2 regions of the Saccharopolyspora cebuensis genome follow, and region 2 is predicted to be linked to the other one. Evidence: riboswitches for the same ligand, from Rfam matches in the RefSeq annotation. Region 2 holds a riboswitch; the other holds the start of a gene.

Region 1 (24,795 bases), on a different contig from region 2:
CTGCCGTCGGCGGGCCAGGTGGGCGTGCTGGGCCTCGGCGGCTGGATGGTGCTGCAGGACCAGGTGAGCCTGGGCACGTTCGTGGCCTTCGCGGGCTACGTGTCGATGCTGGGCGGACCGGCGCGGATGCTGTCCAGCGTGGTGATCCAGGCGCAGCTCGCGCGGGCGGGCGTCGAGCGGATCCACGAGCTGATCGATTCCCGGCCGGACGTCCGCGACGCGCCGGACGCCGTGTCGCTGCCGGACGCCCCGCTGGAGGTGCGGCTGGACGGCGTCGACTTCGGCTACACCCACGACCAGCCGGTGCTGCGGGACGTGTCGCTGCGGGTCCGGCCCGGTGAGACGGTGGCGGTGGTCGGACCGGCCGGCTCGGGCAAGTCGACGGTGTCGCTGCTGCTGCCGCGCTTCTACGACGTGCACGCCGGGTCGATCACCCTCGGGGCGGCGGGGGAGCCGGCGCACGACGTCCGGCAGGTGCGGCTGGACTCGCTGCGCGGCGCCGTCGGCGTGGTGTTCGAGGAGGCGTTCCTGTTCTCCGACACGATCCGCGGCAACATCGCCTACGGGCGGCCGGACGCCTCCGAGGCGGAGGTGATCGCCGCCGCCGAGGCCGCCGAGGCGCACGGGTTCATCAGCGAGCTCGCCGCCGGCTACGACACGGTGGTGGGCGAGCGGGGCATGACGCTGTCCGGCGGGCAGCGGCAGCGGGTGGCGCTGGCCCGGGCGCTGCTGTCCCACCCGCGGGTGCTGGTGCTCGACGACGCCACGTCGGCGGTGGACCCGACGACCGAGGCGGCGATCCACGACACCCTGCGCTCGGTGACGGCGCAGCGCACCACGCTGCTCATCGCGCACCGGCGCTCCACCTTGGCGCTGGCCGACCGGATCGCGGTGCTCGACGAGGGCCGGATCGTCGACGTCGGCACCGAGGCGGAGCTGCGCGAGCGCTGCGCGCTGTTCCGCGGCCTGCTGGCCGGGCCGGGGGAGTCGCTGGACACCGCGACCGCCGAGCGCACCGCGATCCCGGGCCCGGACGGCATCACCCCGGAGCTGTGGCCGGAACCGGCCGAGGAAACGGGCGGGGAACCGGGCGGGGGCGCGGCGGCGGTCTCGCGGGGCGCCGACGGGCTCGCGGTGCCGCCGACCGCGGAGCTGCTGGAGGGCGTGCGCCGGTTGCCGCCCGCCCGCGACGAGCCGCCCGCGTCGACCACCGACCAGACCGCCCCGGACCCGCACTTCCGGCTGTCCCGGATGCTGCGCGCGCTGCGCTGGGGCCTGGTGCTGACGGTGCTGCTGGTCGCGGGCGACGCGGCGACCACGGTGGCGCTGCCGTCGCTGGTCCGCCACGGCATCGACGGCGGGGTCGGCACCGGTGACGTCTCGGTGCTGTGGCAGATGACCGCGGTCGGCGCGCTGGTGGTCGTCGCCGGGTGGCTGTTCGTGCGGTTCCAGACGGTGGTCGCGGCGCGCACCGGGGAGACGCTGCTCTACCGGCTGCGGCTGCGCAGCTACGCGCACCTGCAGCGGCTCGGCCTGGACTACTACGAGCGGGAGCAGGCCGGGCGGATCATGACCCGGATGACCACCGACGTCGACGCCCTGTCGACGTTCCTGCAGACCGGCTTGGCGACGTTCGTGGTCAGCGCCCTGACGCTGGTCGGGATCGCGGTCGCGCTGCTGGTCACCGACCTGTCGCTGGCACTGGTGGCGATGTCGGTGCTGCCGGTGCTGCTGGTGGCGACGGTGGTCTTCCGCCGGGTGTCCTCGCGGGCCTACGCGGAGGCGCGCGAGCGGGTCAGCACGGTCAACGCCGACATGCAGGAGAACGTCTCCGGGCTGCGGGTCGCCCAGGCGCACCGGCGGGAGGACTACGCCGCCGACCAGTTCGCCCGGCGCAGCGACGCCTACCGGCGCTCCCGGCTGCGCGCCCAGCGCTACATCGCGACGTACTTCCCGTTCGTGGCGCTGCTGTCCGAGATCGCGCAGGCCGTGGTGCTGGGCGTCGGCGCGGCGCGGGTCGCCACCGGCGGGCTGACCCCGGGCGTGCTGGTGGCGTTCCTGCTGTACCTGGGCATGTTCTTCTCGCCGGTGCAACAGCTGTCCGGCGTGTTCGACAGCTACCTGCAGGCGCGGGTCGGGCTGCGCCGGATCGCCGACCTGCTGCGCACCCCCACCTCGGTGCCCGCCCCGGCCGACCCGGTCGCGGTGCCGGAGCGCTTCGCCGGTGCGGTGGAGCTGGACGAGGTCACCTTCCGCTACCCGGGCACCGAGCGCAGCGCCGTGCGCGGGGTGTCGCTGCGGATCGAACCGGGGGAGACGGTGGCGCTGGTCGGGGCGACCGGTGCGGGCAAGTCCACGCTGATCAAGCTCATCGCCCGGTTCTACGACGTCACCGAGGGCGCGCTGCTGGTCGACGGCACCGACGTGCGCGGCTGGGACCCCACCGCGTTCCACCGGCGGCTGGCCGTCGTCCCGCAGGAAGGCCACCTGTTCAGCGGTGACGTCGCGGACAACATCGGGTACGGGCGGCCCGGCAGCGGTCCCGCCGAGATCGAGGCCGCCGCGCGGGCGGTGGGGGCGCTGCCGGGGATCGCGATGCTGCCCCGGGGCTTCCGGCAGGAGGTCGGCGAAGGCGGGCGCGGCCTGTCCGCGGGGCAGCGGCAGCTCGTCGCGCTGGCCCGCGCCGAGCTCGTCGACCCCGACGTGCTGCTGCTCGACGAGGCGACCGCCGCGCTGGACCCGGCGACCGAATCGCTGGTGCTCGACGCCAGCGACCGGCTCGCCGCGCACCGCACGACGTTCGTGGTGGCGCACCGGCTGGGCACCGCGGCGCGGGCCGACCGCATCCTCGTGGTGGACGGCGGCGAGGTCGTCGAGCAGGGCGACCACGCCGCGCTGCTCGCCGCCGACGGCCGCTACGCGCGCCTGTGGCGGGCCTCGGACGCGTCCCGCGCCGAGCACGGGCAGCGGGTGTGAGCAACGGAACTCTGCGGGTTTCGGAGCCGGTGGAGCCACTTGATCGTGCTCGTGAACGATTCAGCGCGGCCCCCGTCCCGGGGTGCGGACGTCCGCGGTGGAACTCGGCGCGTCGCCGACCGGTCACCCTCCGCGTTCGGCGTGCACGACCCGGACGCCGGCGTCCGCCGTGCGGGAATGTCCGGTGCGGCGGAAACGTCTTACCGGTGGCGGGCGACAATCCACGGGGAGTACCTGGCGGCGGTGGGCGGGCGATCGTAGGGGCGAGCACCCGGCGTCCGCGTGAGCCGAACGGGGGAGAACCGGTCCCACCTCGGCTTTCCTGATCGATCCTGTGGTCGGGCCGAGTAGCCGGGGGTGGACCACTCGTGCTGGCCGCGCCCGTCGGACCGCTAGCCTGGTACTCGAGTGTGTCTGTAAATCACGAGCAGATGGATCGAGGCGAACGCGAGCCGTGTCCAGCAGCCCTGCGTCACAGTTCGGCCCCAACGAGTGGTTGATCGAGGAGATGTACGAGCGGTACCTCCAAGATCCTTCCGCCGTAGACTCGGCGTGGCACGAATTCTTCGCCGACTACAAGCCGGGCCAGGCAACCGAGAACACCGCGGCCGGCGCCGCAGCGACCCGGGGGGCGACCGCGTCGGGCACCGCATCGTCGAGCGCCGGGTCCACCGGGACCGCGACCGCGGCCGCACCACGCACCGGTGCCACCAACGGCCAGGTGCCGACATCCCCGAACGCCCCGGCGGCCAAGCCCTCACCGCAGCAGGCGGCCAAGGCCGCCCCGGTGAAGCCGTCCGAGGGCGCCGAGGTCAAGACGCTGCGCGGACCCGCCGCGGCCATCGCCAAGAACATGGACCAGTCGCTGACCGTGCCGACCGCCACCAGCGTGCGCGCGGTCCCGGCCAAGCTGCTGTTCGACAACCGCATCGTCGTCAACAACCACCTCAAGCGGAACAAGGGCGGGAAGGTCTCCTTCACCCACCTGATCGGCTACGCGCTGGTCCGGGCGGTGCGCGACTTCCCGAACATGAACCGCCACTACGGCACGGACGCCAAGGGCAAGCCGGCCGTGGTCACCCCCGAGCACGTCAACCTGGGCCTGGCCATCGACATGCCGGGCAAGGACGGGTCGCGCAACCTCGTGGTCGCCTCCATCAAGGGCTGCGAGGACATGAGCTTCTACCAGTTCTGGCAGGCCTACGAGGACATCATCCGCAAGGCCCGCAGCGGCGCGCTCACCGCCGACGACTTCGCCGGCACCACCCTCTCGCTGACCAACCCCGGCCCGTCGGGCACCAACCACTCGGTGCCGCGGCTGACCGCCGGGCAGAGCGCGATCATCGGCGTCGGCGCCATGGACTACCCGGCCGAGTTCCAGGGCGCCAGCGAGAAGGCGCTGGTCGACATGGGGATCAGCAAGATCGTCACGCTGACCTCCACCTACGACCACCGGGTGATCCAAGGCGCCGAGTCCGGTGACTTCCTGCGCCGGATGCACGAGCTGCTGCTCGGCGAGGACGGGTTCTTCGACGACATCTTCGCGTCGCTGCGCATCCCGTACGAGCCGATCCGCTGGGCCAAGGACATCCCCGAGGGCGCCGTCGACAAGACCGCCCGGGTGCTGGAGCTCATCGACGCCTACCGCACCCGCGGTCACCTGATGGCCGACATCGACCCGCTGAACTACCGGCAGCGCAAGCACGAGGACCTCGACGTCCTGTCGCACAGCCTCACCCTGTGGGACCTGGACCGGGAGTTCGCCGTCGGCGGGTTCGCGGGCAAGGAGCACCTCAAGCTGCGCGACGTGCTCGGCGTGCTGCGCGACTCCTACTGCCGCACCGTCGGCGTGGAGTACATGCACATCCTCGAACCCGACGAGCGCGAATGGCTCCAGCAGCGGGTCGAGAAGCCGCACACCAAGCCGGAGCCCTCCGAGCAGAAGTACATCCTGTCCAAGCTCAACGCGGCCGAGGCGTTCGAGACGTTCCTGCAGACCAAGTACGTCGGGCAGAAGCGCTTCTCGCTGGAGGGCGCCGAGACCGTGGTCCCGCTGCTGGACGCGGTGCTCGACACCTCCGCGGCCCACGAGCTCGACGAGGTCGTCATCGGGATGCCGCACCGCGGCCGGCTCAACGTGCTGGCCAATATCGTCGGCAAGCCGATCTCGCAGATCTTCCGCGAGTTCGAGGGCAACCTCGACCCGGGCCAGGCGCACGGCTCCGGCGACGTGAAGTACCACCTCGGCGCCGAGGGCAAGTACTTCCGGATGTTCGGCGACGGTGAGACCAAGGTGTCGCTGACCTCCAACCCGTCGCACCTGGAGGCCGTGGACCCGGTGCTGGAGGGCATCGTCCGCGCCAAGCAGGACATCCTGGACAAGGGCCAGGAAGGCTTCACCGTGCTGCCGGTGCTGCTGCACGGCGACGCCGCGTTCGCCGGGCAGGGCGTGGTCGCCGAGACCCTGAACCTGTCGCTGCTGCGCGGCTACCGCACCGGCGGCACCGTGCACGTCATCGTCAACAACCAGGTCGGCTACACCACCGCGCCGGAGCACTCCCGCTCCAGCAAGTACTGCACCGACGTGGCGAAGATGATCGGCGCCCCCGTGTTCCACGTCAACGGCGACGACCCCGAGGCCTGCGTCTGGGTCGCCAAGCTGGCCGTGGAGTACCGGCAGGCGTTCGGCAAGGACGTCGTGATCGACATGGTGTGCTACCGCCGCCGGGGTCACAACGAGGGCGACGACCCGTCGATGACCCAGCCGCAGATGTACGACGCCATCGACAAGATGCGCAGCGTCCGCAAGGTCTACACCGAGTCCCTCATCGGCCGCGGCGACATCACCGTCGACGAGGCCGAGAAGGCGCTCAAGGACTACGCGGCCCAGCTCGAGCACGTCTTCAACGAGGTGCGCGAGCTGGAGAAGCACCCCGCCGGGCCGAGCCCGTCGGTCGAATCCGAGCAGCAGATCCCCAAGGGCCTGGCCACCGCGATCAGCCGGGAGATGCTCACCCGCATCGCCGAGTCGCAGACCGGCCTGCCGGAGGGCTTCACCCCGCACCCCCGGGTCAAGCCGGTGCTGGAGCGGCGCACCAAGATGGGGCGCGAGGGCGGCATCGACTGGGCCTTCGCCGAGCTGCTCGCCTTCGGCTCGATCGTCATGGACGGCCACCCGGTGCGGCTCACCGGCCAGGACAGCAGGCGCGGCACCTTCGGGCAGCGGCACTCGGTGCTCATCGACCGCAAGAGCGGCACCGACTACACCCCGCTGCAGAACCTCTCCGAGGACCAGGCGAAGTTCCTCGTCTACGACTCGGCGCTGTCGGAGTTCGCCGCCATGGGCTTCGAGTACGGCTACTCGGTGGCCAACCCCGACGCCCTGGTGGCGTGGGAAGCCCAGTTCGGCGACTTCTTCAACGGCGCGCAGTCCATCATCGACGAGTTCATCTCCTCCGGTGAGGCCAAGTGGGGCCAGCGCTCCGACGTCGTGCTGCTGCTGCCGCACGGCCACGAGGGCCAAGGGCCGGACCACTCGTCGGCGCGCATCGAGCGGTGGTTGCAGCTCTGCGCCGAGGGGTCGATGACGGTCTCCATGCCGTCCACCCCGGCGAACTACTTCCACCTGCTGCGCAGGCACAACCTCGACGGCATCCACCGCCCGCTGGTGGTCTTCACGCCCAAGTCGATGCTGCGCCTGAAGGCCGCGACCAGCTCGGTCGAGGACTTCACCGACAGCAAGTTCGCCTCGGTGATCGACGACCCGGCGCAGCCCGACCCGGCGTCGGTCCGCCGCGTCGTGTTCTGCTCCGGCAAGCTCTACTACGACCTGGCCGCGGCCAAGGAGAAGGGCGGCCACACCGACACCGCCATCGTGCGGCTGGAGCAGCTCTACCCGCTGCCCCACCGCAAGATCGGCGCGGTGCTGGAGCGCTACTCCCAGGCCACCGAGTTCCGGTGGGCCCAGGAGGAGCCGGCCAACCAGGGTGCCTGGCCGTTCCTCGGCATGGCGCTGCCCGAGCAGTTCCCGCAGCTCCTCGGCCGCCTGCAGCGGGTCTCGCGGCGGCCGATGGCCGCCCCGGCCACCGGCCTGGCCAAGGTCCACGAGGTCGAGCAGGCGGAGGTCGTGCAGGCCGCCTTCGCCTGACCCGCACCAGCCACGGGCCGCCGGTTCCCCGGAACCGGCGGCCCGTTGTCGTGCGGCGGCTGGCAGCAGGGGAACCTTCCTGTCACAGGTGGCAGCAGGGGAACCTTCCTGTCACGGATGGCCGTGCTGGCGGGCGGGTGACAGCAGGGGAACTTTCCTCCCACGGATGACAGGAAGGTTCCCCTGCTGCCACCGCTCACACCGTGGAGTAGAGGCGCTCCGGCTCCGCCTGGGTGGTGTAGAGCTCCCAGTAGACCTCCGCGATGGTCTCGGCGGAGGTCTCCGGTCCGCCCTGTCCGATGAACGTGGCGAGCGGGACGTGCGCGGCGTAGATGCCCTTGTCGGCGAGCGAGGCGTTGAGCGCGAGCGCCCAGTTCCGCAGGGCCGCCCCGGCGATGCCGACGTTGCCCATCGGCGGGAACACGAGCGTGGACGAGGCGCCGGTGGTGAACAGCAAAGTGCCGCTACCTCGCTCGATCATCCCGGGCAGCACCTGCCGGGCCGCGGTGACGGCTCCGTAGACGTAGTGCTCCACCTGCGGCTGGATGTCGGCCACGGTCACGTCCAACGCGTGCACCGGTGCGAGCCGCGGATCGGTGGCACCGCTCGGCGCGGGGGAGTACTCCAGCACGTCGACGGTGCCGTACCGGCGTTCGACCGCGCGCAGCGCGTCGATCAGCGACGGCCGGTCGCCCACGTCGGCGGGGAAGCCTTCGGCTTCGACGCCGTCCCCGGCGAGGTCGCGGGCCAAGGCGTCGAGGCGTTCGGCGTCGCGGGCGAGCAGGGCGACCTGGAACCCGCGGCGGCCGAACCGGCGGGCGAGCGAGGCCCCGAGCCCAGGTCCCGCTCCGACGATGGCGATGGTGGGCATCCGTTCCCCTCCCCGATCGGTGGCTCGTCCACCACGGTGGCCGAACACCCCGCCAGCCGCTCGTCGAGGACGTGGCGCTCCACACCGGACCGAGGGGGCCGCGGTGATCGGTCCCGAACCGGTGTGGACACTGTCCCTACCGGCGGGGCCGATCGTTCCCCGACCGGATCCCCGACTAACCCCGCTCGCCAGATGCGTGCGCCCCCATGAGGAGGAATCCGTGTACTTCACCGACCGCGGCATCGAAGAACTGGAGGACCGTCGCGGCGACGAGGAGGTCACGCTGTCCTGGGTCGCCGACCGGATGCGCGCCTTCGTCGACCTCAACCCGGAGTTCGAGGACGCCACCGAGCGGCTGGCCACCTTCCTCGCCCGCGACGACAGCGACGAGGACTGACCCGCCGGACCATCGCTGCAGCGTGCGACGGGACCGGCCGGGTGCTGCTCGGTGACTCCCCACGCTCGTTCGACGCCGTGGGCGGGTGGCGGGCGATGAACCCGCTCCCGGGCCGTGCGGGGTGTCGCCGACGAACTCGCCTCCCGGGAACGCCAGTGCGCTCGTCACCCGCCGCTCGTCGTCGGCGACGGTCGGCGGGGTCGGCGCGGTTCACCTTCCGGTACGTCGCAGCGCGTGCAGGGTTCCCGCAGCCGGGAGCTGGCAGCAGGCGTCGCGAGCGCGGTGGACCAGGTGCTCAGGGAGACGGCTCGACGAGCAGCTCGGCGGGGTCGCGGCGCGGCGTGGCCGGCACGGGAGAGCCGAAGCCCAGCCGCAGCACCGCCTTCGGTCGCAGCGTCCCGCCGAGCAGTCCGCACAACGCGTCGCGGGTCTCCGGCACCTCCACGACCTGCGACAGGAACGAGGCGCTCAGCCCCAGCCCGGTCGCGGTCAGCAGCATGCGCTGCACCGCTTGCCCGGCCCGCACGTCCGCCTGCCAGTCGACGCCGCCGACCGCGACCACCACGATCAGCGGGTCGTCCTCGAAGTCCTTCCCCGGGACCCTCGGTCGCGACGCGCCCGCCGCGAAATCCCGCAGCACCCACTCGTCCTGCGGTTCCGGCTCCGGTCCGGCCGACTCGACCGGGACACCCCGGCGCTCCTCCCCGGACCGCCCGGTCCACCGGGCCAGCTCGGCGCGGAACCCCGGATCGGCGGACTGCGCGGCGTGGGCGCGGTGCACCAGTTCGATCAGCCGAGCGCGTTCGGCGCGGTCCACCACGTGCAGCACCGCCCCTTCGGCTTCCACCGCTCCGGCGAGAGCGTGCTGGGCGCTCGTCGGCACCGCATCGGCCCGGAACGGCCGCCGGTTGGTGCGGCGTGCCTCGATCGACCGGAACAGGCCGTCAACACCGTCCGGACGTGACGTCGCGGCCACCCGCGCCAACAGCGTCGAGTCCGCCGCGGGGCGAGGCGGCAGCACCACCGCCGCGTCGACCCCGTGGTGGGCGAGCGCGACCCGCAGGGTGAACAGCGCCGCACCGCACCCCAGCCGCAGTTCCGCATCACCCGGATCGGTGTGCGGCAGGCGGGTCGTCGGGTCCGCGTGCAGCTCCAGCACCTCGGGGCACAGCGCGAAGCGCCACGGTTGGACGTTGTGCAGCGAGGGCGCTCGGCCGGCCAACTCGACCACCTCGCGCACCTGCTCGGCGGTCAGCCCCAGGGCGGGGCGGAATGCTGTCATCACGGCCTTCCCCGTCGCCGCCTTCGCGCTCGTCGCCACCGTGGCACAGTCCACCGGCCCCTGCCATCGCGGCGGCGGGGTGACGGTGGCAGCAGGGGAACCTTCCTCCCACCGATGGCAGCAGGGGAACTTTCCTCGCACAGATGACAGCAGGGGAACTTTCCGCTCACCGGTGACAGGAAGGTTCCCCTGCTGCCATGCCGCCGGTCGGCTACCGGTCGCGGGCCCAGCGGTCGGTGGCGAGCTGGATGAGCAGGGCGGTGCGGACGTCCGGGTCGTCGAGGTCGACCGGTGCGATCTCGACCAGGCGCTTCATGCGGTAGCGGAACGTGTTGGGGTGCACGCGGAGCTCGTCGGCCGCCGCGCGCGGCCGTCCGGGGTGGCGTAGCCAGGCGTGCAGGGTGCTGAGGTAGTCGGTGCCCTGTGCGCGATCGTGCTCGCGCAGCCGTCGCAGTGGACCGAGAGCGCCGATCTCGGGTCCGGCGACGGAGGCGCGATGCACCACCACCCGGTGCCACACCTGCTCGTGCACCGCGACCGGGCCCGGGACCCGCCCGCCGCGCAGCAACCCGATCAGCTCCTCGGCTTCGGCTCGCGAGTCCGCCAGGTCGCTCACCGGGGACGGGCCGCCGACTGCGATCAGCGGTCGGTTGGGCGACCGGTCGTCCAGCAGCGCGGCGCGCAGCGCGGGCCATCCGGCGTCGTCGTCGGGGACCACCGCGTAGAGGAGCGTGCCGATCTCGGTCAGCAGGGGACGTTGTCCGACGCCGCGGTCGAGGCGTTCCCACGTCGACAACCGGTGCGCCTCGGCGGGTGCGTCGCCGGAGGCGACGTCGATGGCGACGACCCGGTGCGGCCGGTCGCGCACGGCCAGTTCGTCCGCCGCGGTCCGCCACCCCGCGCGGCCTTCCAGCAGCAACCGGACCTGTTCGGCGGTGCGCTGCCGTTCGGTGTCGGCGAGGGACCGCCAGCGCAGCAGTTGCAGCGCGACCAGCGGCGCGGTCTCGGCGAAGGCGGCCGCCCGTTCCTCGCCGACCTCGTCCGGGACCACCGCCCACATCGACCCGAGCAACTCGCCGCCCACCCGCAGCGCGACGACCAGGCGGGGCAGCGTGCCGTCCTGCTGGGCTGGTACGAAGATCGTCGCGCTGCCCTTGCTGAGCTGCCGGAACGTGCCGCGCGCCCGGAATTTCGCGAGCACGTCGGCGGGCTGGCCGCGTCCCATGATCGTCGACACCCGGGCCGGATCGATCATGTCCTGCCGCGCGGAGTACGCGAGCACCTGCGAGCGGGCGTCCTCGATGGTCACCGGCGCGTCCACCACCTCGGCGACGGCGTCGGCCAACCGGAACAGGTCGTCGCGCCCGCCGCTGAGCGGGTCGCCGTCCGATCCCTCGGCCAGCGCCGCGCGGACCAGCCACACCAGTTGGGCCCACGCGGTCCCGGAACGCACCTCGACCAGCGCGATCTCGGCCCGCTCCGCGGCCGCGACCACGACCGGCCGCTCGGCCAGCGGTGGTTTGAGCAGCACCGCCGCTGCGTCGAGGTCAGCGCACGCGCGTACCAGTTCCGCGGCGTCGGCACCATCGGTGACCGCCACGCCCAGCACGAGATCCCCCGTTCCGGCGGACGGTCGTTCACCCGGTTCGGCGATGACCACGTCGGTGACGCGGCGCGTCGGATCCGGAACGACCACCGGGCGCAGCAGGGCCGGGCTCATGCGATCGAGCAGCTCCCGGACGCCGCGCACCCCTGTCCCTTCCTCCGGCCCACCGGGCGGGAGGCATTGACACCCGGGCAGGCGCGATTATCGTTGCTGAGCACGTCGACAATCGCATATCGGCCGATGACCCCGGGCGGGAGAGCCCTTGGCCGCTCACCGAGCGCGACCACGGCGCCGAAGGAGCAAGACTCCCCGCACACTCTCAGGCACCCATGACCGTCCGGGCCAGGCAACTCTGGAAAGCGCGCGTCGACGAGGACGCCCACCCACGGTGCAAGCTGCTCGCGCGGCGAAGCTCTCAGGTTCCGAAACAGAGGGGGAGGCCCAGCACACCCGGGCACCCGCGTGCCCCTGAAGCGATGGAGCCTCCCGAGATGACCCTGCCTGCCAACCTGAGCTACACCGAAGAGCACGAGTGGATCGAGGACCGCGACGAGCTGGTCCGGATCGGCATCACCCAGCACGCGGCCGAGGCCCTCGGCGACATCGTGTACGTGCAACTCCCCGAGGTCGGCGACACGATCGAATCGGGCCAGTCCTGCGGTGAACTGGAGTCCACCAAGTCGGTCAGCGACCTGTTCGCGCCGGTGACCGGTGAGGTGGTCGCCGTCAACGACGCCGTCGTGGACGATCCCGCGCTGGTCAACGCCGAGCCCTTCGGCAGTGGCTGGCTGCTCGAGGTGCGCGTCACCGCGAGCGGCCCGGTCCTCACCGCCGAGCAGTACGCCGAACTCATCGGCTGACCGGTTCCGGGCCTGTTCGCGCGCGAGCAGGGGAACCTTCCTGTCACGGATGCGAGCAGGGGAGCTTTCCTCCCACCGCTCGTGCGGCCGCGCGCGTCCGGCCTCGGTTGGCAGCAGGGGAACCTTCCTGTCACGGGTGAGAGGAAAGTTCCCCTGCTCGCACCTGCTCAGCCGATCCCGACCAGTTCGACCTCGAAGTGCAGGGTCGCGGCGGGCGGGATGACCGGCGGCACGCCGCGGTCGCCGTAGGCCTGGTGCGGCGGGACCACGAGCTTGCGGACATCGCCGACGCGCATGCCGACGACGCCCTTGTCCCAGCCCTCGATGACGTGCCCTTCGCCGAGCGGGAACACCAGCGGCTCGCCGCGATCCCGCGACGAATCGAACTTGCTCCCGTCGGCCAGCGTGCCGACGTAGTGGACGTGCACGGTGTCGCCCGGCTTCGCCTCGGCGCCGTCGCCCGCGGTGACTTCCTCGATCTGCAGCTCGGCCATGCGGTACCTCCTCTGGTGCAGTCGGCACATCCGATCACACCTCGGCAGGGGCGGCGCGCCCACGGCACGGGTCGGCATCGGCGACAACGGTGCCGGCGGGTTCCAGCTCGGCGTGGCACTGGTCGTCTCGGTGCTGGGTGTGGAGCGCGAGCACGCGCAGCGGCTCGTCGAGAAGGCCGATTCGGTGTGCCCGTATTCCAATGCGGTGCGCGGCAACGTCGACATCCGGCTCGAGGTCGCCTGACGGTCCGGTTCGTCCGCTTCGGGTGTGGCAGCAGGGGAACCTTCCTGTCACCGGTGAGAGGAAAGTTCCCCTGCTGCCACCCCGCGGACGTCAGGCATGACAGGAAGGTTCCCCTGCTGTCACACCCGGTGGTTGCATGGCTATGCGCGGTGAGCAATAGTCATGTCCGGAGTCGGTGAGGGGGAGGACGCCCGTGGCGGTCGTCGAGTTCGCGCAGTGGCAGGCGTCGGCGTCGCCGACCGCGCGCCGGTTGCGCGAGGGTGCTGGGCTGCTGTCCGCGATGCTGCCCAGCGGCACGCCGGTCGCGGTGCCGGTGATGGAAGCCACCGGGGTCACCGGCGAGGGGGTGCACCACGTCGACGTGCTGGCCGCGAACCTCGCCGCCGCGCGGGTGGCGGTCGCCCAGGCGGGCGGCGGTCCGCTGATCACCGTCGGTGGCGACTGCGGCGTGGACCTCGCGCCGGTGGAGGCGGCGCACCGCCGCTACGGCGCGGGCTTGGCGGTGGTGTGGTTCGACGCGCACGCCGATCTGAACACGCCGCGGTCCTCGCCGTCGGGGGCGTTCAACGGCATGGTGCTGCGCACGCTGCTGGGCGAGGGCCCGTCCGGGTTGCTGCCGGAGAACCCGCTGGCCCCGTCGCAGGTCGTGCTGGCCGGGACCCGGGACCTCGACCGGGGCGAGATCGACTGCATCGACGCGCGCGGGATCGCGGTGGTGCCGCCGGAGCAGGTGGCGCGCCCGGACGCGGTGGGCGACGCGGTGCGGGCGGGGACCACGGCGGTGCACCTGCACGTGGACCTCGACGTGCTGGATCCGGACATCGTCGGCTCGGTGGGCACGCCGGTGCCCGGCGGGTTGACGGCCGACGAGCTGCTGTCGTCCGTCGCGGCGCTGGCCGCCCGGTTCGCGGTCGCCGGGCTGACGATCGCCGAGTACCAGCCGACGGATTCGCGCGACCAGGACCTGCTGACCGGGCTGGTGCCGAAGCTGGTGTGCTCGGCCGGGCTGGCGTAGCGGCGGGTCAGGACAGCGCGACGTAGACCAGGCCGCAGAGCGCGACCAGGCAGGCCAGCGCGGTCAGCGCCGCGGGCAGCCTGCCGTCGGGCAGCGGCTGGTCGGCGCGCACGCTGCGGTCGACGCGGAGGTGCCTGCGCCAGGCGAAGCCGGCCACGCCGACGGCCAGCGGCAGGGTCGCTGCCGCGCAGAGGGCGGCGGCGAGGGCGCTGACGTGCACGATGAACCGCAGGAACACCAGCATCCCGACGGTGAAGGCCAGCGCGGTGCGCAGCCAGGCGAGCGTGGTGCGCTCCACCTGGAGCCCGGGGTCCCAGGGTCCGAGCACGTCAGAACCCGGTGACCAGCAGCAGCACGCAGGCGGCCAGCCCGATGACGCCGAGCCCGTAGCCCAGCACCGGGGCGAGCCGGGGCGCGGGCAGCGGGCCGCCCCGGCGCAGCGCGCGTTCGGTGTTCATCCAGCGGGTGAACGCGGTGGCGGCGCACAGCACCCCGCCGAGCAGCAGCAGCACGGCCAGGGCGGTGCGCAGCGGTTCGGGCGCGGGGCTGACCGCGTTGAGCGCTTCGACGCCGACCCCGGCGGCCATGAGCGCGAGCGCGGTGCGGATCCACGCCAGGAAGGTGCGCTCGTTGGCCAGGGTGAAGCGGGCGTCGGGTTCCTCGCCGGACTCGTAGAGCCGCCGTGGCCAGCGGGAACCGGATGGTGCGTCGGACATGCCCCCACGCTAGCCGTACCGGTGCCGGGCCTCGGCCCGGCACCGGAACCGGTCAGAAGGCGAAGACCTCGCCGGTGCTCGACGTCGCGACGCAGTCGTTGGAGAAGGTCTGCTCGAACGAGACCGGCTTGCCGCGCCAGGTGCCCTGGGCGGTGACCGTCACCGGCTGGTAGATCAGCGGGCACATCTGTGCGGGGCGGGACTCGGCCAGCGCGGTGAGGTCGCCCCGCACCCCGGCCAGGTCGGTGCAGGCCGCCTCGGCGTTGGGGTGGGTGCCGCCCGCCGGGTCGCAGGTGAGCAGGGCGGTCCGGGATGCCGCGCCGGGCTCCGCGGTGCTGCCGACCGCCTCGCCGTGCACGGCGAGGCGCAGCGCGCTGATCGGTTCGGGGGACGCCGCCGCCGGTGCGGCGACGGCGCCGGCGAGCGCCGCCGTGGCGAGCAGCGTGCGGCCGATCAGCCGTGGTGCAGGCATGTCGTGGTTCCTCCAGGTCGATGTGAGCGGATTCGCCTCTCCCTATCGCCCCGGCCGCCCACCTCGTCGCAGGAATGTCGCGAGAACACCATTTCGTGTGACGCCCGATCCGGTTTTGGTTACCGGGCGTGCGTGAAATCGGCGGGCCTTCGCTCGAAAGAACCGCTCTCCGGCGAGCGGGCATCGAGTACCTTCCCGGGAGCCGGATGTGATCATCGGCACGGGAGGGAGGACCGATGGCGACGACGCCGTTGGCCCCGGACCGCACCGCCGTGCGGAAGGCGGCGTTCGCCAGCGCCGTCGGCAACACGATCGAGCTCTACGACTTCCTGATCTACGGCACCGCCGCCGCGGTGGTGTTCAACCACCTGTTCTTCCCCGCCGGCGATCCGTGGGTCGGTGCGCTGCTGGCCTTCGCCACCTTCGGCGCCGGGTTCTTCGCCCGCCCGCTCGGGGCCGCGGTCATCGGCCACTTCGGCGACCTCGTCGGCCGCAAGCGGATGCTGGTGATCACGCTCAGCGTCACCGGGGCGTGCACCGCGGCGATCGGCGTGCTGCCGACCTACCAGGAGGTCGGGGTGTGGGCACCGCTGATGCTGGTGGCGTTGCGCCTGGTGCAGGGCTTCTTCCTCGGCGGTGAGCAGGGCGGTGCGGTGCTGATGGCCGTGGAGCACGCGCCGCCGCACCGGCACGGCTGGTACGGCGGGTGGACGTTCCTCGGGTCACCGGCCGGGATGTTCCTGGCCACCGGCGTGTTCGCGGCGGCGGGCGCGGTCTCCGGCGACCAGTTCCTGGTGTGGGGCTGGCGGATCCCGTTCCTGCTCAGCCTGGTCCTCGTCGGGGTCGGTCTCTACGTGCGGCTGCGGCTGGCCGAGAGCCCGGAGTTCGCCCGCATCCGGGAACGCGGCGAGCGCGCCCGCACCCCGGTGGCCGAGGTGTTCACCGGGGCCTGGCGGCAGGTCCTGCTCGCCGCCGGGGTCAACCTCGGCTTCAACACGTTCATCTTCATCCTCACCACGTTCCTGCTGACCTACGGCACCGAGGCGCTCGGCGCCCCGCGCGACCTGATGTTGCTGGCCAGCCTGTGCGGGTCGGCCGCGCAGATCGCCGGGATCCTGCTGTTCGCGCACCTGTCGGACCGGCTCGGCCGGACCCGGGTGATGCTCGGCGGCGGGATCTTCCTCGCGCTCTACGCGCTGCCGATGTTCCTCCTGCTCGACACCGCCGAACCGGCGCTGATCGTGCTGGCGATGTGCCTGGGCTACGCTGGATCGGCCGCGGTGTTCGGCCCGATGGCGGCGTTCTGCGCGGAGCTGTTCCCGACCCGGGTCCGCTACACCGGGGTGTCGCTGGGGTACCAGAGCGGGTCGGTGCTCGGCGGTGGGCTCTCGCCGTTCGTGGCGACGGCGCTGCTCGGCGTCGCGGGCGGGGCGTCCTGGCCGATCGCCGCCTACCTCGTCGGCGGGGCGCTGGTCACCGTGGTGTGCCTGGTCATCACGGGCGATCCGCGGCGCTGGGCCCGGGAGTGACCGGCCACCGACCCGGTGCGGTCAGACGTGGTCCCGGATGACCCCGTTCACGGCCTGCTGGAAACCGTTGACCAGCACCTGGATGGTCAGCGGCCGGAGCTGGTCGGTGACCTCGCGGACCCGCTCGCGCTCCTGCTCGGGACGGCCGGCCTCGACGTAGGGGCGCAGCACGTTGGCGACGAACAGCTCGCGCAGCTCGGTGGCGATCTGGGTGGTGTGGGAGTCGACGATCTCCTTGGCGCGCACCAGCATGTCCAGCGGCAGCCCGAGGTCCAGGATCTGCAGGCCGAAGCCGAGCATCGCCGGGTTGGGCAGCCGCAGCCGCTCGTCGTCGGGGAGGCGGGCCAGCACGCCGAGTTCCACGAGCTGGTCGATCCGGTCGTCGTCGAGGTGCCTGCCGCAGCGGCGGTCGAGCTCGTGGCGGTCGAGGTCCTCGCTGTGCTCGTCGGTCCACGGCGCGATCAGCGCGCGGTGCAGCGCCAGCTCGTCGGGACCGGCGTCGGCGGGGATGCGCTCCAGGTGCCGCTCGATCGCCGACAGCGTGAACCCCAGCGCCTGCAGGTCCCGGACGAGGTCGAGCCGGGCCAGGTGATCGGCGCCGTAGACGCCGAGCCTGCCGCGCAGCCGGGGCGGGGGCAGCAGCCCGCGCGAGGCGTAGAACCGCACCGTGCGCACGGTGATCCCGGCGCGCTGGGCCAGTTCGTCGATGGTCAGCTCGGCGTCGGCGGTACGGAGCATGGCCGCCACGCTACTCCTTGACCGCTGTGACACCAACGGTGTAACACTGATCGCGTCGCATCGGTGCGGACCGGAGGTGGGCGATGGGCGGCGGACCGCTGGCCGGGATCAAGGTCGTGGAGCTGGCCGGGATCGGTCCCGCCCCGTTCTGCGCGATGCTGCTCGCCGACCTGGGCGCCGACGTCGTCCGCGTCGACCGGCCCGGCGCGGGCAGCGACCGCCACGACCTGCTCAACCGGGGCAAGCGCTCGGTGGTCGTGGACCTCAAGCAGGAGCGCGGTGCCGCCGCCGTGCGGGCCCTCGCCGCCCGCGCCGACGTCCTGCTCGAAGGGCTGCGGCCCGGGGTGGCCGAACGCCTCGGCGTCGGCCCGCGGGACTGCACCCGGGACAACCCGGCGCTGGTCTACGGGCGGATGACCGGGTGGGGGCAGGACGGCCCGCTGGCCAGCACCGCCGGGCACGACGTGGACTACATCGCGCTGACCGGGATGCTGCACGCGATCGGCCGCGAAGGCGGGCCGCCGCAGGTCCCGGCGAACCTGCTCGGCGACTTCGGCGGCGGCGCGCTGTACCTGGCCGTCGGGGTGCTCGCCGCGCTGCTGGAAGCCCGCGGCAGCGGTCGCGGGCAGGTCGTCGACGCCGCGATCGTCGACGGCGCCGCGCACCTCGGGTCGATGCTGTTCGGCTTCCTGGCCGCGGGCGGCTGGAGCACCCGGCGCGGCACCAACCTGCTCGACACCGGGGCGCCCCACTACGACGTCTACGAGACCGCCGACGGCGAGCACGTCGCGGTCGGCGCGCTGGAACCGCAGTTCTACGCCGCGCTGCTCGACGGGCTCGGGCTCACCGGCGAGGTGCCCGACCGCGACGACCCGGCGAACTGGCCCGCGCTGCGCGAGCGGTTCGCCGCCGAGTTCAGGCGGCGCACCCGGGACGAATGGGCCCAGGTCTTCGCGGGCACCGACGCGTGCGTCGCGCCGGTGCTGTCCATGACCGAAGCCGCCGACCACCCGCACGTGGCGGCCCGCGGCACCCTCACCGAGCGCGACGGGGTCCGCCAGCCCGCCGCCGCACCCCGGTTCAGCCGGACCCCGAACGCGCCACCGGGCCCGGTCGCCGCGCCCGGCGCCCACGCCGCCGAGGTGGCGCGGGACTGGGACGTGCCCGCCGACCTGCTCGATCCGACCCCGGGAGCGTGACCGCATGCGCAGGGAGATCTTCGAACCCGAGCACGACGCCTTCCGCGAGGCGGTGCGGACCTTCATCGGCAAGGAACTCGCCCCGCACGTCGAGCAGTGGGAGCGCGACGGCGTGGTCAGCCGGGAGGCGTGGCGGGCCGCGGGCGCGCAAGGGCTGCTCGGCTTCGCCGTCGAGGAGCGCTACGGCGGGGGCGGCATCGACGACTTCCGGTTCAACACCGTCTTCGACGAGGAGCTCGCCCACGCCGGGATCTCCGGCTTCGGCTCCCCGCTGCACAACGACATCGTGGCGCCCTACCTGACGTCGCTGGCCACCGAGGAGCAGAAGCAGCGCTGGCTGCCCGGGTTCTGCTCCGGCGAGCTGATCACGGCCATCGCGATGACCGAACCCGGCGCGGGCAGCGACCTCCAGGGCATCCGCACCAGCGCGGTCCGCGACGGCGACGACTTCGTGCTCAACGGGCAGAAGACCTTCATCACCAACGGCATCCTCGCCGACCTGGTGATCGTGGTGGCCCGCACCGACCCGGACGCCGGGCACGAGGGGATCAGCCTGCTGGTCGTCGAACGCGGCATGCCCGGCTTCGAACGCGGCCGCAACCTCGACAAGATCGGGATGAAGGCGCAGGACACCGCCGAGCTGTTCTTCACCGACGTGCGCGTCCCGGCCGCCAACCTGCTCGGCGAGCAGGGCCAGGGCTTCATCCACCTGATGCGCAACCTCCCGCAGGAACGGCTGTCCATCGCCGTCGCCGCGGCCGCCGCCGCGGCCACCGTGCTGGAGCTGACCACCGAGCACTGCCGCACCCGCACCGCGTTCGGCCGCCCCATCGGCAAGTTCCAGAACACCCGCTTCGCGCTCGCCGAGATGGCCACCGAGGTGCAGGTGGCCCGCGAGTTCACCGACCGCTGCATCCGCGAGCACGTGCGCGGCGAGCTCGGCGTGGAGCACGCCGCGATGGCCAAGTGGTGGGTCAGCGAGATGAACCAGCGCGTCGTGGACCGCTGCCTGCAACTGCACGGCGGCTACGGCTACATGTCCGAGTACCCGATCGCCAAGGCGTTCCTGGACGCCCGGGTGCAGACCATCTACGGCGGCACCACCGAGATCATGAAGGAGATCATCGGCCGCACCATGGGCTTGTAGCCGCCGCGAGCTGCTCGTCAGCGCCGCGCACCGCCGGTACGCTGCCAGGCACGCCCCGGAGGGGAGACGGCTTTGGACTGGATCGTCGCACCGGACCGCGACGGGCGGGGCCTGCCCGACGTCGTGCCCTCGCTGCTGGGCGCGCTGGGCGTCGACGGGTGCACCGACACCATCGGGTTCCCGGAATGCCGCAGCGCGGCCGTGCTGCTGGTCGACGGGATGGGCTGGGAACTGCTGCGGGAGCACGCCGCCGACGCGCCGTACCTGGCCTCGCTGCTCGGCGCCCCGCCGCTGACCGCCGGATTCCCGACCACCACCGCCACCAGCATCACCTCGCTGGGCACCGGGCGCTGCGCCGGGGAGCACGGCGTCGTCGGCTACACCTTCGCCGAACCCGGCGGCGGCCTGCTGCACCCGCTGAGCTGGTCCACCCACGGCACCGCCGAGGACGCCGCCGGACACCGCCGCAGCCTGCTGCGCCGCTGGCCACCGGAACGCGCCCAACCCGAGCCGACCGCGATGGACCGGGCCGCCGCGGCCGGGATCGACGTCCGCATCGCCGTGCCCGCCGACTTCCACGACACCGGCCTGACCCGGGCCGCCCTGCGCGGCGCCCGGTTCCGCGGCACCCACGCGCTCGGCGACCTGGCCGCCGAGCTGCTCACCGCCCTCCACGCGGACGGGCCCGCGCTCTGCTACGGCTACCACGGCCACCTCGACATGCTCGGCCACCAGCACGGCCCCGGCTCGCTGCCGTGGCGGCTGCAACTCGCACAGGTCGACCGGCTCGTCGCCGCAGTCGCCGAGCGGCTGCCCGCCTCAACCGTGCTGGCCGTGGTCGCCGATCACGGGATGGTCGGCATCGACCGCGAGCAGGTGCTCGACGCCGACCGCGAACCCGCGCTGCGCGAGGGAGTCCGGCTGCTCGGCGGCGAGGTCCGGGCCCGCCACGTCTACGCCGAACCCGGCGCGCGCGAGGACGTCCTCGCCGCCTGGCGCGAGACCATCGGCGACCGGGGCGCGGTGCTCACCGGCGATCAGTCCATCGACGAGGGCTGGTTCGGCCCGGTGGTCACCGACGACGTCCGGCCGCGCATCGGCGACGTGCTCGCGGTGATGCGCGAGTCCGGCGTGATCCGGTCCGCCGTCGAACCCGGTGAGTCCTCGCTGCGCGGGCAGCACGGCTCGCTGACCGCCGCCGAACAGCTCGTGCCGGTGCTCATCGCCGGAGGCCGCGGATGACCGACGCGGGCGTCTTCGGACCGGACACCGTCACCTGGCAGCTGCACGCCGACCCGGCCATGTGGGTCGCCGGGATCGCCAGCCTGCACCTGCAGGCGCTGCACCCGCGCGCGGTCGCCGGGGTGGTGCAGAACTCCCGCTTCCAGGCCGACCCGCTCGGCAGGCTGCTGCGCACCAGCGGTTTCGTCGGCGTCAGCACCTACGGCACCCGCGAGGAGGTCGAGCGGGCCGCGGCGCGGGTGCGCCGCGTGCACCGGGTGCTCACCGCCGTCGACCGGCGCGACGGCAGCACCATCCGGCTCGACGAACCCGACCTGCTGCGCTGGGTGCACTGCGCCGAGGTCGCCATGTTCGCCGCCGTCGTCCGGCGCGCCGGATTCCCGCTCACCGACCGGCTCTGCGACCGCTACTTCGACGAGCAGCGCCGCAGCGCCGCACTCGTCGGGCTCGACCCGGCAGACGTGCCCGGATCCCGCCGGGAGATGGCCGCCTACTTCGCCGAGGTGCGACCGCAGCTGCGGCGCACCGCGGACGCCGACCTCGTGCGCCGCTTCCTGCACCACCCGTTCACCGGGGCCCGCGCGTGGCCGGTGAACCTCGGCTACCGCCCCGTCGGGCACCTGGCGTACTCGGCGCTGCCCGGCTGGGCCCGGCGGCTGCACGGTGAGCGCGCCTACCCGGGGGCGGCCACCACCGCCGGTCTGGTCGCGCTCCGCTCGGCCGGGCTCGCCATCCCCGCCGAGCTCCGGCGCCGCAAGCCGCACGGCCAGCTCCACCGGGCCGTGCGCCGGCTCGGTCCTCACGCCGTGCCCTCCGCCCGTCGGTTGTCCCGGCTGGGCGGATGACAGGAAGGTTCCCCTGCTGTCATGGGTGAGAGGAAGGTTCCCCTGTTGTCACCGGTGAGAGGAAGGTTCCCCTGCTGTCATGGGTGAGAGGAAGGTTCCCCTGCTGTCACCGGTGAGAGGAAGATTCCCCTGCTGTCATCCTCACTGCCGGAGCAGCAGGGAAGAGCCGTCGGTGAAGTCGACCCGCGCGAACGGGGCGCCGCTGAACGTGCGCCCGAGCAGTTCGTCGCGCACGCCGCGCACCACCGACGGCGGCGCTTCCCACCAGGTCACCAGCGATGTCTCCAGCCCGCGCACCGGGGCCGGTGGCGGCAGCCGGTCCGGCGGCACGTCGGTGTACCGGGCCGGGATGACGACGGCGATCCGCTGCGCGGTGGCCACCAGCCAGGCGTAGCCGTTCCCGGCGGTGAGCAGGTCCGCGACCCGCGCGGCGGCGTCTTCGGCGCGGCTCGCCGTGGCCCAGCCGCGCACGCCGTGGTCGTGCACCCACTCGTCGCCCAGGTAGCCGTGCTCGGTGACCAGTTCGGACGGGCGGAGGTAGCTGTCGGAGACCTCCTGGGTGCAGCGCGGCACCGGACCCGGCGGCTCGTGCGGGACGGAGGTCCGCCCGGCCACGGTGGACACCAGGAAGCCGGGCCGCCGTTCGAAGATCCGCTCGAAGGTCTCGCCCGGCCGCAGCCAGGTGTGCTCGGCGACCTGCGCCAGGTCGGCGGGGCGGGCTACCACCGGGCCTCCTCTCCGCGCACGAGGCGCAGGACCCGGTCCGGGTCGGCGCCACCGGGCACGTCCAGTTCGAGCGCGGAGCCGTCGTCGAAACCGATCCGCAGGTACTTCCCGCGGCGGTTCTCGGCGTCGTAGCCGAGCCCGCGGAACGTCCGGTCCACCACGTCGAACCCGGAGATCCGGTCGGTGGCCACGCAACCCCGCTCGACGACCTCCGGGGTCCGAGTCCGCCCCTGGTGGTCGAAGTACCGCCCGCGCGTGTTGTGCGTGGAGCCCAGGGTCCCGGCGAAGTCCTCGGCGAGGTTGTACACCGCGCCCGCGTACGTGCGCACGGCGTCGAAAGCACCGGCGCCGGCGGGGTTCTCGGCAACCTCCAGCACGGCGAGCCGACCCGGTGTCGCGACCACGATGCCCGGATCGCGTCCGGTGATGCCGGTGCCGTCCGTCCCGGTCAGCCGCACCGCGAGCGAATCGACGACGCGGGCCGTGACGATGGCGGACGGTACGGCGCGCTGGTCGGCGTTCTCCTCGGCGTTGAACGAGGACCACGCGCTGAGCCGAGCGGGCATGGCTCCCACCTGGAACGCGGCGCGGGTGAGCAGGTTGCGCTGCTTCTTCCCGTGCTCGGTCAGGCCGCGCACCTCGAACAGCGGTACCCGGAACGGGTCCAGGAACGACCACAGGATCGGCTCGCCCGGTTCGCACCACCACGACCGGGCGCTGAGCACGAGGTGTTCCAGGGACGGGATCATTGCCGGATCAGCAGCGAGGAGCCGTCGGCGAACTCGAGTCGGGCGAACGGAGACCCGGTGAGGGTGCGCCCGTGCCGTTCATCCCTGATGCCGCGCAACACCCCGATCGGCGCTTCCCACCAGGTCGTGAGGTTCGCTTCGGGTATGCGGAGCTTCTCCTTCATCGGTGGCTCCGGCTGGGTCTCGGGACGGGTGTACTCCGGCGCGATGGCGACCGCGATGCGCTGATCGGTGAGCACCAACCAGGCATAGCCGTTGCCCGCTGTGATCATGTCCGCGACAGCCACGGCGGTCTGATCGGGTTGAGCGGCGCTGATCCAGCCGCGGAGCCCGAGGTCGTGCACCCATTCATCACCGAGATGATCGCCGCCCACCACGACGTCCGACGGGTGCCCGAAGGACTCCTTCCTCGGGTGCGGCAGTGCGGGCACCGACGGCGCGGGGGTATGGGGCAGCGCGGTGCGCCCCGCGATGGTCGAAGCGAAGACCCCTTCGTAGTGCGGGAAGACCCGCTGGCAGGTCTCGCCCGGACGCAGCCAGCCCTGAGCGGCGAACGGGGGCTGGCGCAGGCTCGACGGCCCTGCGCTCGGGCTTCCGGAACCGTCGCGCACCATGCGCAGCACCCGCTCGGAATCCGGATTGTCCGCGAGGTGGAGGTCCAGGCAGGAGTCGTCGACGAAGGTGATCCGCAGGTACGTGCCCGCGCGGTTCTCCTCCTCGTAGCCGAGCCGGCGGAACTTGCGCCGAACTACGTCGTAGCCCGCGATCTGGTCGTGCCCGACCCTGGTCTTCTCCACGACCTCGAAGGTCTGGGTCGTGCCGCCGTGGTCGACGGTCCGGCCTCGGAAGTTCGCCGTGCTGTTCATCGTCCCCGCGAAGTCCTCGCCGAGGCGGTACAGCGGCCCGGTGTATTTGGCGACGGCATCCCCGATCTGGTCGAGGACGTCCCGCTTCGCCGGATTTTCGGCTTCGAGCAGCGCGATCCCGTCCCGGGTCGCGATCAGCACGCCGGGGTCGTGTCCCGGTGACCGGTCGCCGTGCTCCGGACACAGCCGCATCGCGAGGCTGTCGGCGCTGCGCGCGGTGATGACGGCGGACGGGCGCATTCGGAAGTCGGCCTGCTCCGCCCACGAGAACGCGGCGCTGATGCGCACCGGCAGGGCTGCGGCCTGGAAGGCGGCACGGGTGAAGAGGCTGCGCTGGTGCGTTCCGTGTTCGCTCAGCCCGCGCACCTCGAACAGCGGCACCCGGTACGGGTCGGTGTAGGCCCACAGGAAGGGCTCATCGCTGCGGTACCGCCACGACCGAGCGCTGAGTACCAGGTAGTCCACGTCGATGTGCATGTGCGAGACCTGATTCGGGGAGCGGGGGCGGGACTTCATCGTATGGCACGACACTAGCGGGTGACTGCCGCGGATCAGGATAGAAACTGTTCTGTTCGCGGGCGCGCTCTTACCGGTCCCGCTCGTCGGATGGGGCGTCCATACCTGTCCATGGGTATGTCGGGTTCGTCTACTGCCGGATCAGTAGCGAGGATCCG
Region 2 (5,970 bases):
TGCTGGCCAACGCGCTCCGGCCGCTGCTGCACCGCCTCGGGCAGCTCCTGCGCTCGGTGGCCAGGACGGTGCTCGACGTCGCCAAGCGCGCGTTCCAGAGCATCGTCGACTTCGTCGAGTCCCTCTTCGGCCCCGAACCACCGCCGCCACCACCGCCGGTGCCACCGCCCCCGCCGCCACCGGAGTACCGGCGGGACGGCCCCCTCCCGCACGCCCGAGAACTCATCGCCAACGGTTCGGAGTGGACCGAGCCGGGCCGAGGACGCGGCGGCCGGAAGCTGCCGAAGGAAGCCGACCCGAACGAGGTCCTCTTCCTGCGGAATCCACCTGGGACGGGAGCGATCACGAGCTACTCCGTCTACGACGAACGCGGCTTTATCATCAAGCGCGTCGACATCGTCGGCACGCACGGGGGCATGACCGGGCACGTGCACGAGTTCTCGTTGCACACGAACCCCAAGACCGGTGAGGTCCACGTCGGACAATCCGAGGTGCGGAACGCGGAAGAACAGGAAACGGACTACCGATGAATGAGCAGGACGGTGCCGAGCCCCGTCGTTTCCCCAGCTTCCTGGACCCGTGGCGCAAGACGAACGGTCCCGGGTTCACGCCGCTCAGCTTCCTCGGGTGGGGCGGCGGGATCGAATTCGTGCTCGCCGCCCAGTGGCTGTTCCGCCCGGAGTTCATCGAGCACCGGGGGGGCATGTTCTTCTCGGGATCCAGCGCCGACGACAGCGGCGACCGGCGGCAGGCGATCGACACGTTCTTCAGGAGGTTCGACGATCGGATCGACCTCGTGGAACGGCACTCGAACCTGCTGTCGCTCCAGGACCTCTTCGGCAACGATGACCTGGAGCCGCACGATGCGGACCTGTCCACGCTCGTGAACACCCTCGCCGACTGCTGGCGGGCGTTGCTGGCCGCCGAGTTCCCGGACCGGGAGTTCGTCGTGGAGGTGTTCGACGACCCCGACGAGCCCTACGACCCGCAGATCACCTTCCACCGCCGTCCGCCGGAGCCGATCGTGGTGCACGACCTGCCCCCGGGGCGGCTCGCGCCGGTGGACGGCGAGCCGGTGGCCGTGCACCTGGACCTCCCGCCGTCGCTGCACGGGGCCTTCACCGGGCGGGAGCGCAGCGCCGTGCTGGACGCGCGCGGCGGTCCGGACCTGGGTGCGCTGCTGGGCGCCCTGACCCCCGGAGCGGCGTCGGTGGAGGGGGCCCTGACGGGATCGGGGTGCGAGGCGGTGCTGGTCACCGGCTTCGAGCAGCTGTGGGTGAAGAACCGGCCCGCCGCCGAGGCCCTGGTGCGCGGCCTGGTCCCGGCGCTGCGCACGGCGCGGGCGGCCGGGGCCACCGCGCACGTGGCGCTCGCCGACCTGGCGGCCGACACCGTGGACGCCGTGGTCGGGCTGCTGCGGGACGTTCCCGCCGGGAGCGGCCCGGTGCCGGTGGTGCGCTACGCGCCCGGCGCGTGAAAACGACCCCCGGGCGGACCGGGGGTCGCGGAAGCCTCGGTCAGTGGCCCTTGCCCTTGCCGAACAGCTTGTTCTTGACCTGGTCGATCTTCTCCTTGTTCTTGGGGTCGGAGGCGTACTTCTTCGCCTGCTCCATCGCCTTGCGGCCCTGCGGGCTGCTGGCGAACTGGCTGACCTTCTTGAACAACGACATAGCGTCTCCTCAGCTCCGGCCGGGCGCGGTCGAGCCGCGATCAACTCCACCCCCAGGGTACCCACTCCCGGCCGGCTCCCGACGATCTCGGCGAACCGCCCACCGGCCACCGCCCCACCAGCACCTCCCATTTCACCCGGAAGGGGAATGAGCGAGGGGCACCTGCATCCGACTGTGCCGGATGAAGGTACCCCCTGACCAGGGACGGGACGGTCAGCCGAGGGCGCCGGAGACCGAGGCGTGGCCCTTGAGGAGGTTGCGGGCGATGGTGCGGCGCTGGATCTCGTCGGTGCCCTCGAAGATCCGCAGCAGCCGCAGGTCGCGGTACCAGCGCTCGATGGGCAGCTCCTTGGTGTAGCCCATGCCGCCGTGCATCTGGAGCACCCGGTCCACGATCTCCCCGGCGCGGGTGCCGCCGTAGAGCTTGGCGATGGACTGGGCGTGCCGGGAGTCGCCGCCCTGGTCGACCTGCCACGCGGCGTGCAGCACCAGCCAGCGCAGCGCCTCGATCTCCACCGCGGAGTCGGCCACCATCCACTGGATCGCCTGCCGCTCGGCGATCGGCTCGCCGAAGGTCTCGCGGGTCTTGGCGTAGTCCATGCCCATCTCCAGCAGCCGCTCGCAGGCGCCGAGGGCGTGCGCGGGCAGCAGGTACCGGCCGCGGCCGATCCACTGCATCGCCAGCCGGAAGCCCTTCCCGACCTCGCCGAGCACGTTGCGCTCGGGCACCCGGACCTCGTCGAACACCAGCGCGGCGGGGCGGCGCTCCCACGGGCCCATGATGTCGATCGGCTCGGACTTCCAGCCCATGTCGCGGTCGACGAGGAAGCAGGTGACGCCGCCGTCGGCCCCCTTCTCCCGGTCGGTGACCGCGAACACCATCACGAAGTCGGCGTCGATGCCGCCGGTGATGAACGTCTTCTCGCCGTTGACGACCCACTCCGAGCCTTCCTTGCGCGCGGTGGTGCGCAGGTTCTTGGCGTCGGACCCGGCGCCCGGCTCGGTGATCGCGAAGCAGGACTTGCGGGTGCCCTCGATGGTGGGCAGCAGGTACTCCCGCTTCTGCTCCTCGTTGGCGTGGTAGAGGATGTTGTCGGCGTACCCGCCGAACCGGAACGGCACGAAGGTGCGGCCCAGCTCGACCTCGATGAGCGCCGACATCACGGCGGAGAGGTCCATCCCGCCGTACTCCTCCGGGGTCTGCACCCCCCAGAAGCCCGCCTGCTTGGCCTTGTCCTGGAGCTCCCGCTGCTCGTCCTTGGTGAGGCCGCGCTCGCCGGCGCGCTCCCGGCGCAGCACCTCCGGCTCCAGCGGCACCAGCTCGCGCTGGACGAAGTTGCGGACCCAGTCGCGGATGTCGCGCTCGGTCTCCGACAGCGAGAAGTCGACCATGGGGCTTTCCTTTCCGCGCCCTGTGACTAACGGCGTTAGTTTTATGGGAGTCTAGGACCGCCGCGACGAGGCCCGCAAGGGTGTTCCGAGGAGGAGGGACCGTGCCCCGCCCCAGCAATCCCCTGCTGTCGCCGGACCGCATCCGGCTGGCCGGTCTGGAGATCATCGACGAGCTCGGGCTGGAAGCGCTGTCCATGCGGCGGCTCGCCGACCGGCTCGGCGTCAAGGCCGCGTCGCTCTACAACCACGTGCCCGGCAAGGACGAGCTGCTGCACGAGATCGCCGACGGCGTGATGCGCGCCGTGGACGTCAGCGGCTTCGAGCAGGACTGGGCGACCGGGCTGCGCACCTGGGCGCGCTCGTTCCGGGCCGCGCTCATCGCGCACCCCCACCTGGTCCCGTTCCTGGCCTCCGGCCCGGCCCGGCGGGAGACCGCGCTGCGCCGCGCCGACGCCGTGCACGGCGGGCTCACCTCGGCGGGCTGGCCGCAGCGGTACGCGACGATGATCGGCGCCTCCACCAAGTACCTGGTGGTCGGCTCGGCGATGGGCTCCTTCTCGGCCGGTTTCCCCGACGAGGCGGAGGTCTACGACGAGCGCTTCCCCCACCTGGACCGGGCCCACCTGCTGCGCGAGCACGCCGCCGAGATCGACGCGGACAGCTTCGAGCTCGCACTCGCCGCCCTGGTCGACAGCCTGACCCGCCTCCACCACGACCTCACCACCAAGCCCGACTGAGCCACCCGACCGCCACGGGCTCCCGTTCACCCGTCTGCGACCTGAGTGAGGGGCACCCTTGCCCAAGTAACTCGGACAAGGGTGCCCCTCACTCACTTCACGAACGGGCGAACGCTCCTGCACTCGCGCACAAGAAGCACCACCGCCAGGCAAGCGGCGCCAGCCGCTTCCAGCCGAACCCGCAAGCTCGCCCAACCGCCGTCAGGCAAGCGGCGAAAGCCGCTTACGTCTTGCCCCACCTGAGCAACCGGCACCGCCGCGGGTTCTCAGCGGTCTTCTCGCGAGGACGCCCTGACGCTGTGTACGTGGTTGGTACATGAGGAAGGGCGCCCGGAGCGAGAAGGCCGCTGAGGTTCCGCCACCCGCACCGTCACGCAACCGGACCACAACACCTTCCCGACGAGAAGGCCGCTGAGGTTCCGCCACTGGCACCGCCACGCACAAGGACCACCACACCTTCCACCTGAGATCACCCTCGCGTTGTGTTGACTGGCTTCCCGCACCTCCGTAGCGTCCGAATCCGACCGGCCCACAACTCAAGACCGCGCCGACGACGTCGTGCGGGAGAGACCCCACGTCACGGGGCGCCGAAGGAGCAATCTCCCCAAGAAACTCTCAGGCACCGGCACCGCGCGACAGCAGGCGAACACGGAGAAAAGCAGGAGCCCCGCTCCTCGCCCACGGTGCAAGCCGCCCGGTGTCCTGGCGCCGGACCGCGGTGAAACTCTCAGGCCAATGACTCCGGGGAGACCCCGACCAGCGCGAACCCGCGCAGGTCGACGTCGGGGTGCCCCGGATATGGTTGTGCTTCGCGCGGCTGACCGGCCCCTCGTCCGCCGACCCGCGCCCACCAGGAGGAGCCATAGCCATGTCGTCGCCACGACGGACCCCGCTGCACGAGGTGCACGAGTCGCTCGGCGCCACCTTCACCGAGTTCGCGGGCTGGCGGATGCCGCTGCGGTACTCCGGTGACACCGCCGAGCACCACGCCGTGCGCACCGCCGCGGGGCTGTTCGATCTCACCCACATGGGCGAGCTCCGGATCAGCGGCCCGCAGGCCGCCGAGGCCCTGGACCACGCGCTGGTGGCGAAGGCGTCGGGGATCAAACCGGGCCGCGCCCGCTACACGATGCTCTGCGACGAGCGGGGCGGCGTGCTCGACGACCTCATCGTCTACCGGCTCACCGAGCAGGAGTACCTGGTGGTGGCCAACGCCGCGAACGCCGCGGTGGTCGCCGCCGAGCTCGCCGAGCGCGTCGGCGGGTTCGACGCCGAGTTCGCCGACGTCTCCGAGGAGTACGCGCTGCTGGCGGTGCAGGGCCCCCGCGCCGCCGCGATCCTGGCCCCGCTGACCGACACCGACCTCACCGAGGTCAAGTACTTCGCCGGCTACCGGAGCGCGGTGGCCGGTCACCCGGTGCTGCTGGCCCGCACCGGTTACACCGGCGAGGACGGCTTCGAGCTGTTCACCGCGCCGGGCGACGCGGCGGCCATCTGGCAGGCGCTGACCGAGGCGGGCGCCGAGCACGAGCTGCGGCCCGCCGGGCTGTCCTGCCGGGACACGCTGCGGCTGGAGGCCGGGATGCCGCTGCACGGCCACGAGCTCTCCACCGAGCTGACCCCGTTCCACGCCAACCTGGGCCGCGTGGTCAAGCTCGACAAGCCGGGCGACTTCGTCGGCAAGGCGGCGCTGGCCGCGGTCGCCGAGCAGCCCACCGCGCGCACCCTGGTCGGGCTGACCACCGACCAGCGCCGCGCTCCCCGGCACGGCTACCGGGTCCTCGACGACGCGGGCACCGAGGTCGGCGAGGTCACCAGCGGTGCGCCGTCGCCGACGCTGGGGCACCCGGTGGCGATGGCCTACGTGGACCGGGCGCACAGCGCGCCGGGCACCGCGCTGCAGGTGGACATCCGGGGCAGGACCGCGCCGGTGGAGGTCGTCGAGCTCCCCTTCTACCGCCGCAACGCCTGAGAGATCACTACAGGAGGCAACACCATGTCGACACCTGACCTGTTCAACGACCAGCTCGCCGCGGTGGACCCCGAGGTGGCGGGGGCGGTCGGTGCCGAGCTGAACCGCCAGCAGAGCACGCTGGAGATGATCGCTTCGGAGAATTTCGCGCCGCGGTCGGTGCTGGAGGCGCAGGGTTCGGTCCTGACGAACAAGTACG

What was found. A riboswitch is a leader RNA that binds a small molecule or an ion and turns the genes downstream of it on or off. The one in region 2 is predicted to bind glycine.
Region 1: another riboswitch for glycine. It lies ahead of gcvH (glycine cleavage system protein GcvH); the one in region 2 lies ahead of gcvT (glycine cleavage system aminomethyltransferase GcvT).

The regions. Positions count from the first base shown of each region.
Region 1 is NZ_BAABII010000019.1:43,979-68,773, forward strand. It holds gene ABD976_RS25440 (ABC transporter ATP-binding protein) at 1-2,976, shown strand, start outside; gene ABD976_RS25445 (multifunctional oxoglutarate decarboxylase/oxoglutarate dehydrogenase thiamine pyrophosphate-binding subunit/dihydrolipoyllysine-residue succinyltransferase subunit) at 3,485-7,123, shown strand; gene ABD976_RS25450 (SDR family NAD(P)-dependent oxidoreductase) at 7,320-7,994, opposite strand; gene ABD976_RS25455 (DUF6104 family protein) at 8,215-8,391, shown strand; gene ABD976_RS25460 (Acg family FMN-binding oxidoreductase) at 8,687-9,673, opposite strand; gene ABD976_RS25465 (PucR family transcriptional regulator) at 9,885-11,423, opposite strand; glycine riboswitch at 11,521-11,625, shown strand; glycine riboswitch at 11,626-11,720, shown strand; gene gcvH (glycine cleavage system protein GcvH) at 11,771-12,139, shown strand; gene ABD976_RS25475 (FKBP-type peptidyl-prolyl cis-trans isomerase) at 12,307-12,633, opposite strand; gene ABD976_RS25480 (OsmC family protein) at 12,746-12,877, shown strand; gene ABD976_RS25485 (arginase family protein) at 13,071-13,892, shown strand; gene ABD976_RS25490 (YidH family protein) at 13,900-14,220, opposite strand; gene ABD976_RS25495 (YidH family protein) at 14,222-14,608, opposite strand; gene ABD976_RS25500 (subtilase-type protease inhibitor) at 14,661-15,080, opposite strand; gene ABD976_RS25505 (MFS transporter) at 15,317-16,609, shown strand; gene ABD976_RS25510 (MerR family transcriptional regulator) at 16,631-17,347, opposite strand; gene ABD976_RS25515 (CaiB/BaiF CoA transferase family protein) at 17,431-18,546, shown strand; gene ABD976_RS25520 (acyl-CoA dehydrogenase family protein) at 18,551-19,693, shown strand; gene ABD976_RS25525 (alkaline phosphatase family protein) at 19,766-20,935, shown strand; gene ABD976_RS25530 (oxygenase MpaB family protein) at 20,932-21,780, shown strand; gene ABD976_RS25535 (hypothetical protein) at 21,922-22,506, opposite strand; gene ABD976_RS25540 (hypothetical protein) at 22,500-23,255, opposite strand; gene ABD976_RS25545 (hypothetical protein) at 23,252-24,598, opposite strand; gene ABD976_RS25550 (hypothetical protein) at 24,768-24,795, opposite strand, start outside.
Region 2 is NZ_BAABII010000017.1:91,262-97,231, forward strand. It holds gene ABD976_RS24160 (WXG100-like domain-containing protein) at 1-530, shown strand, start outside; gene ABD976_RS24165 (hypothetical protein) at 527-1,477, shown strand; gene ABD976_RS24170 (hypothetical protein) at 1,518-1,670, opposite strand; gene ABD976_RS24175 (acyl-CoA dehydrogenase family protein) at 1,884-3,062, opposite strand; gene ABD976_RS24180 (TetR/AcrR family transcriptional regulator) at 3,164-3,799, shown strand; glycine riboswitch at 4,351-4,440, shown strand; glycine riboswitch at 4,441-4,551, shown strand; gene gcvT (glycine cleavage system aminomethyltransferase GcvT) at 4,668-5,771, shown strand; partial or broken gene ABD976_RS24190 (PLP-dependent aminotransferase family protein) at 5,796-5,970, shown strand, end outside.